DNA from 2 places in the Arthrobacter sp. J156 genome. Region 1 is predicted to be linked to the other one. Evidence: predicted binding sites of a transcription regulator. Region 1 holds the regulator's gene; the other holds the start of a gene.
The links. Region 1 encodes HspR, which represses chaperone genes until heat shock. Its sites were predicted from a motif close to AAGTTGAGTCNNNNNGACTCAACTT; they were not measured.
Positions count from the first base shown of each region.

Region 2: AC0QR5_RS11440 (Hsp20/alpha crystallin family protein) is a predicted target of HspR. The motif match lies at 1,752-1,776, and genes of this name have one in related genera.

Region 1 covers NZ_CM149650.1:2,090,628-2,093,797, reverse strand. Annotated here, with positions in the region: gene AC0QR5_RS09540 (nucleotide exchange factor GrpE) at 1-450, shown strand, start outside; gene AC0QR5_RS09535 (DnaJ C-terminal domain-containing protein) at 547-1,527, shown strand; gene AC0QR5_RS09530 (heat shock protein transcriptional repressor HspR) at 1,586-2,041, shown strand; gene AC0QR5_RS09525 (alpha/beta hydrolase) at 2,023-2,961, shown strand; gene trmB (tRNA (guanosine(46)-N7)-methyltransferase TrmB) at 2,981-3,170, opposite strand, start outside.
Region 2 covers NZ_CM149650.1:2,497,962-2,501,131, forward strand. Annotated here, with positions in the region: gene AC0QR5_RS11430 (SDR family oxidoreductase) at 1-669, shown strand, start outside; gene AC0QR5_RS11435 (hypothetical protein) at 698-1,030, opposite strand; gene AC0QR5_RS11440 (Hsp20/alpha crystallin family protein) at 1,235-1,681, opposite strand; gene AC0QR5_RS11445 (hypothetical protein) at 1,867-2,100, shown strand; gene AC0QR5_RS11450 (DUF3800 domain-containing protein) at 2,363-2,974, shown strand; gene AC0QR5_RS11455 (D-serine ammonia-lyase) at 3,062-3,170, shown strand, end outside.

The DNA.
Region 1 (3,170 bases):
CAGGAGGGCCGGGACGACGCGGACTCCGGTAGCAGCGCGGCCGAGGCCGAGCTGCGCAACGACCTGTTGCGGCTGCAGGCCGAGTACGTCAACTACCGCAAGCGCGTCGAGCGCGACCGGGAGGGCGTGCGCGAGCTCGCCGTCCAGACCGTGCTCGCGAGCCTGCTCCCGGTGCTCGACGACCTCGACGCCGCGCGCCAGCACGGCGACCTCGAGGACGGGCCGTTCGCGGCCGTGGCCCGCAAGCTGGACACGATCCTCGGCGGCCACGGGCTCGAGCGCATCGGGGAAGCGGGGGCCGGATTCGACCCCACCGTCCACGAGGCGCTCATGCAGCAGCCGCATCCGGAGATCCCGGCCGACCACGTCGCCCAGGTCCTCCGTCCCGGCTACAAGAAGGGCGAGCGCGTCATCCGCGCCGCCCAGGTGATCGTCTCCACGGGCGAGTAGCCGCCGCGGCGGGCGGGCGGTCCACCACGGACCGCCCGCCCGCCGCACCGGTCCACGGGCCGGACACCATCACCCGACGTTGAAAGGAGGCGCCTCATGGCAAGCCAGGACTGGGTCGACAAGGACTTCTACGCGATTCTCGGCGTCTCCAAGGACGCGAGCGAGGCCGACATCAAGAAGGCCTACCGCAAGCTGGCCCGCACCCACCACCCCGACACCAATGCGGGGAACCCGGGAGCGGAGCAGAAGTTCAAGGACATCACCGAGGCCAACTCCGTGCTGTCCGATCCCGAGCAGCGCCAGCAGTACGACGCGATCCGGGCCATGGGCTCCGGGGCGCGGTTCCAGGCCGGGGGCCCCGGGGGAGCGGCCGGTGCCGGCTTCGACGACATCTTCGGCAACCTGTTCGGGGGCGGACCCGGCGGCGCCCGGCGCGGCCCCGCGGGCTTCGGCGGCGGGCAGGTCCCGCCCGAGTTCGCGGACCTCTTCGGCGGATTCGGCGGCCAGCCGGGCGGCTTCGGCCAGCCCGCGCAGAAGGGTGCGGACCGCACCGCCACCACGACGATCTCCTTCGGCGGTTCGCTGCGGGGGACCACGGTCTCCCTGCGCGAGCCCACCGGCGAGGTGATCGAGGTGCGCATCCCCGCCGGCATCAAGGACGGGCAGAGCGTGCGCGTGCGCGGCAAGGGCCAGCCAGGCCCGGCCGGCCAGGGCGACCTCCTCGTCAAGGTCTCGGTCAAGGCGCACCCGTTCTTCCAACGGGAGGGCAACAACATCCGCATCCACGTGCCCGTCACGTTCTCCGAGGCGGCCCTGGGCGGCAGCATCGAGGTGCCGACGCCCGCTGGCGACACGGTCAAGGTCAAGGTGCCCGCCGGCTCGGGCTCGGGCCGGACCCTGCGCCTCGGCGGCCGCGGCGTGAAGACGGCCAAGGAGGCCGGCGACCTGCTCGTGGTGCTCGACGTCGTCGTCCCGCAGAACCTCAACGCCGAGGCGGAGGCGGCCGTCAAGGCGTTCGCCGAGGCCACCGCCGGCGCCGATCCCCGGGCGGGACTGGCCGCCAAGGCCGCGCTCTAAGGCCCCGGCCGCCCGGCCGGCGGCACCGCGACGACGCCCCGAGGAAAGGAGGGACCTCATGGCCCCCCGCAGCACCGGCCCCGAGCCGTTCGGGGTGGACCGCTTCACGCCCGTGTTCGTGATCTCCGTCGCCGCCGAGCTCGCAGACATGCACCCGCAGACCCTGCGCCAGTACGACCGGCTCGGGCTCGTCTCCCCGTCCCGACAGCGCGGCAAGCAGCGCCGGTACTCCCGCTACGACGTCGAGCTGCTGCGCGAGGTGCAGCGACTGTCCAAGGACGGCGTGTCCCTCGAGGGGATCCGCAGGATCCTCGAGCTCGAGAACCAGGTCGCCGCCCTCCGGGCCCGCGTCGGGGAGCTGATGGAGGAACTCGACGACGTGCGTGCGGCCCGCGCCGTCGAGCACGCCCGCGTCTTCGCCGCCGGCGCCGCGGGCGAGGTCGTCACGCTCGCGCGCGGGCAGCGTCCGCGGGCCCGCAGCCAGGCCGTGGTGCTGTGGCGGCCGCGCGGCTAGGCGGGCCGGTCCCGGACGGCGGCTACGCCGCGCTCAGCGAGCGGGCCATGGAACGCTTCCGCGCCCGGATGCGGGAGCGCGACGCCATGCCACAGCGCGCCAAGGCCGCTGTCGACGGCGTCGCCCACGCCCTGCGGCCCGGCTCGATGGACGCCGCGATCCCGCCCCGCCACCTCTTGTTCCTGGACCTCGAGGGCCCGCGGCCACTCGCCGCGGTGGCCGTCGGCGAGCTCGACGCGGCCGATCTCGTCACGTGGCAGCTCTCCGGAGTGGGGATCGCACCCGAGACCGCGATGTGGGGCACGGTGCGCGAGGCGGGCCAGCTGCTCCTGGAGCAACGCGCCGTCGGGGTCGGGTCCCCGGCCGTCGTGGCGTGGCTCGGATACCCCGCCCCGACCCTGGCGCACGCGGTCCTCGACCTCCGGGCCCGGGCCGCTGCCGAGCGCTTCAGCCACGAGCTGCAGCGCTTCGCCCGCTGGCGCCCCGACGGACCCCGCACCGCGGTCGAGGCCCATTCCTACGGCGCGACCGTCGCCGCCCACGGGCTCGCCGCGCTGGCCGCCGAGCGCGCTTCCGGGACCGTTTCCTGCCTCGCGACGACGGGCTCGGCGGGCATGCCGCGGCGGCTCGCGGCCGATCCGTCCCTGCTCGGCGTTCCGGCGCACCGGGTCTTCGAGGCGGTCGCGGCCGACGACGCGCTGGCCCGCCTGGGGCGCCGGCTCAGCGGCCGCACGCGCCCCGCCGGGAGGGTGTTCGACGTCGACGGCCGGCCCGGTCTCGGGCTCCTGCCGGTGACGGGGCACAACACCTCGCGGTTCGTTCCCGGTGCGGGTCGTCCGCGCTACGGATACCGCGACCCCGGGACGCTCTCGCTGCGGAACCTGGCCCTCGTCACCGCCGGGCTCGAGCCGCTCGCCTAGCCAGGCTTGCGCCCGGTCGTCAGGAGTCCGCCGTCGTCCGCCGGTACGCGAGGTCGAAGACGAGCCGTCCCGCCTTCCGCGCCTTGGACTCGAAGCTCGTGGGGATCCGGCCCTCGTAGCGCGGCGCCCAGCCGCCGAGTGGATCCGTGGCGTCCGGCTCCGGGTCGCGGCCCTCGAGGCCGGCGCGGCGGACCCGGGCCAGGGGGCCG
Region 2 (3,170 bases), 410 kb from region 1:
GACCACCTCGTCCCGCGCCCCGCCGGCGGACTGACGCCCTACCGCCGGGCCGTGGAACTCGCCCTGGAGAAGATCGGCACCGACGCCGTGGAGACCTCGTGGGCCACCGCGCACGCCGTCGCCCAGCCCGCCGACCCGTTGCCCAGCGATCCTGACTGGGCCGGGCGCCCCGTCTACGTCGACGTCCGCGAGCTCGACGTCGACGCTCCCCCGGAAGCCGTGTTCGGCGTCGTCCAGGGAATCGGCGGAGGAAACGGCTGGTACTCGCTGCCGGGCGCCTGGGGCGTCCGCGGGCTGATCGACAAGCTCGCCGGCGGCGTGGGACTGCGGCGCGGCCGCCGCAGCAGCACGCGCCTCCTGCTCGGCGACGTCGTCGACTTCTGGCGCGTCGAGGAAGTGGAGCAGGACCGGCTCCTGCGGCTTCGCGCGGAGATGCGCGTCCCCGGAAACGCGTGGCTCGAGTTCACGATCGAACCGCGGGGATCCGGCAGCCTGTACCGCCAGCGGGCCGTCTTCTTCCCCCGCGGGCTCGCCGGGCGGCTCTACTGGTGGTCAGTGGCCCCGTTTCACGGCCACATCTTCGGGTCGATGATGCGCCGCATCACCGCCGCGGCCCTGCAGGCCGCCGGCACGGAAACCGCCCCCGGGCCGGAGCCGGCGGGCCGCTGAGGCTCCGGCGCGGCCCGGGCCGCCGGCATCACCCTTCCGGAGGGATCGCGATGGACTCCTCCCCGCAGACGAGCAGCAGCCCGGAAGCATCGCCTTCGAGGGCGCATGCGGCGGGATCGATCCGCGCCCCCTCCGTGAACGTCCCGCCGAGCGCGAGCATCCCCACCGCGGCCGCCGCGGTCAGGACGTAGGTGACGAGCATCCAGCCGTGGCCCGAGAGTCCGGCGTGGAACACGTAGCCGGGGTCGGGGGCAAGCGCTCCGTGCATCCAGAGCACGACATGCAGCAGCCCGCCGCCCGCCGCCACGCAGGCCGCGGCGACGCCCCAGGCCCGGCGCGCCCCGCCGTCGTTCCGTTCCATACGCCCCTCACTGCCGCCGGCCGTCCGCTGTACCTACCCATCATGCCCCCGGGATCCCCCTCCGGGTCGTCGTCGCGGAGGGATGCCGGGAGGGGCCGGCGGGCGGCGCCGACACGCGGGCGCCCGGCTCCCGCGGACCAGGAGGTCCGCCGGAACCGGGCGCGTCGGACCGGGCGGCGATGCGCCGCTCGGCAGGAGTGCGGCCTACTGCTCGGAGGCCTCCGAGCCGGCGAGCTCTCCGACCTCGGCGTGCTCGCCGGTCCGGACGGCGATCTTGCGCGGCTTGGCGCTCTCGCGGACCGGGATGACCACGGACAGCACGCCGTTCTCGTAGCGGGCGGTGATGTTCTCCGTGTCGACGCCCTGGCCGAGGTTGAGCTGGCGCAGGAAGCTGCCGCCGCGGCGTTCGCGGTTGAGCCATTTCACGCCCTCCGCGCCCGAGAGCGTGCGCTCGGCGCGGATGGTGAGCAGCTGGCCGTCGACGTCGATGTCCACGGAACCGGGGTCGATGCCCGGCAGGTCGGCGTCGAGGATGTAGCGGTCGCCCTGGCGGTAGAGGTCCATGGGCATCTCGCGCAGGCCCTGGCGGTTGTCGAGCAGCGCGCCGGCCATGCGGTCGAGTTCGCGGAACGGATCGAAGTTCGTAGCCATGTTGATCAACTCCTGTGGTGTGGCACCGTGCGTGCCATCGGCGGTTCGGTGGCGGATTCGGCCTCCGCCAGAGTTGAGCGTCATGCGCTCAACTTGTCTCGAATTTAGCACTCTACCCTCGAGAGTGCCAATAGTTTTCCGCCCCGTTCTCCCACGGCGAACCCGCCCCGTGCAACGATGGATCCATGCGCTCCGCACCCCTCTGGCTCAAGATCCTCGTCACCGTGACCGGGCTACTGGTCCTCGCGGCCTCGTTCACCGGACTGGCCGCGGGCTCGCCCCTGCCCACGATCGCCTTCATCGGCGCGGCGGGCCTCCTGGCCTACTTGGGGATCGACGAACTGCGCTCCCGCGGCGCCCGGGCGGCGCGCGCCCGCGATTCCGGGAACGACGCCGGACGGCCGGGTCCGGCGGACTGAGCGCCCTCGCGGGCCAGACGAATCCGGCCCCGTGCGTCCGTCGACGCGGCGCATCTCAACGACGGAGGGAACCACCGCCGCAGGCTTGTTGTCGGACGCGTCGGATAGATTCGCTTCACGTGACTGTCTCTTCGACGGAAGGAGCCAAGCTAGCCATGTTGTTGGCGTACCTCGACGAGTCGAGCCGAGGAGCGAAGGGGAATTTCTACTACGTCGGTCCCTTCTCGTCACCGAACATCAAGCCAGGTTCATCGAGGAACAGATGAACGGAATCGGCCAGCTGATTTCCGACCAGATCCCGGGATTCGATCCGACGACGGAGTTCCAAGCCACCGATGTCTTCCAAGGCCGTGGAGCGTGGAAGTCCGTCCCCATCCCGATCCGGACTCGAGCGTGCCGTTTGGCGGCCAAGGCACTGGGGGACTCAGGCGCGGATTTCTTCCTCCGCGGCGTCGACGTCCGCGCCCTGCGCCAACGCTACTCCGTGGCGCACGATCCCCACGTGCTCGCGGTGTGCCAGTCCCTCGAGTCCATGCAAGAGCACACCAGCTCAAAGGGCGGGAAGGGACCAAACGTCTTGGTGATCGCCGACGAACACCACACGGCGAAGGACAGCCGAACGCGCTTCGCCGGGCTACGCCGCGCGCCACTTAACGGGTTCACACGGCTGACGCTGTCCAACTTCCTCGACACCATCTACTTCGGCCCCTCGGACCACAGCCGGCTCTTGCAAGCGGCTGACCTTGCCACGTTCTTCTTGACTCGTATCCGCCATGAACAGCCGGAGCGGCATCCCGAGGCGATCAAGGCCCTGAACTCCATCCGTAAAGACCTCAAGAAGATCACTCGACGGGAGTACCTATGGTCGCCTTAAACTCGAAACCCCCGCGTGGGCGGGGGCTCGGATGGGCTGGAGGCGACGAATCGCGTCCTGCACCTACAACTATGCGGGCATCTTGATATGAGGCAAGACGCCCCTCCCGACCTCCTCGCCGACCCCGTCGTCGCGGCCCTCGCCCGCGCCGAGGAGACGGCGTGGTTCCGCGCGGAGCCGGCCCGCACCGGCGTCG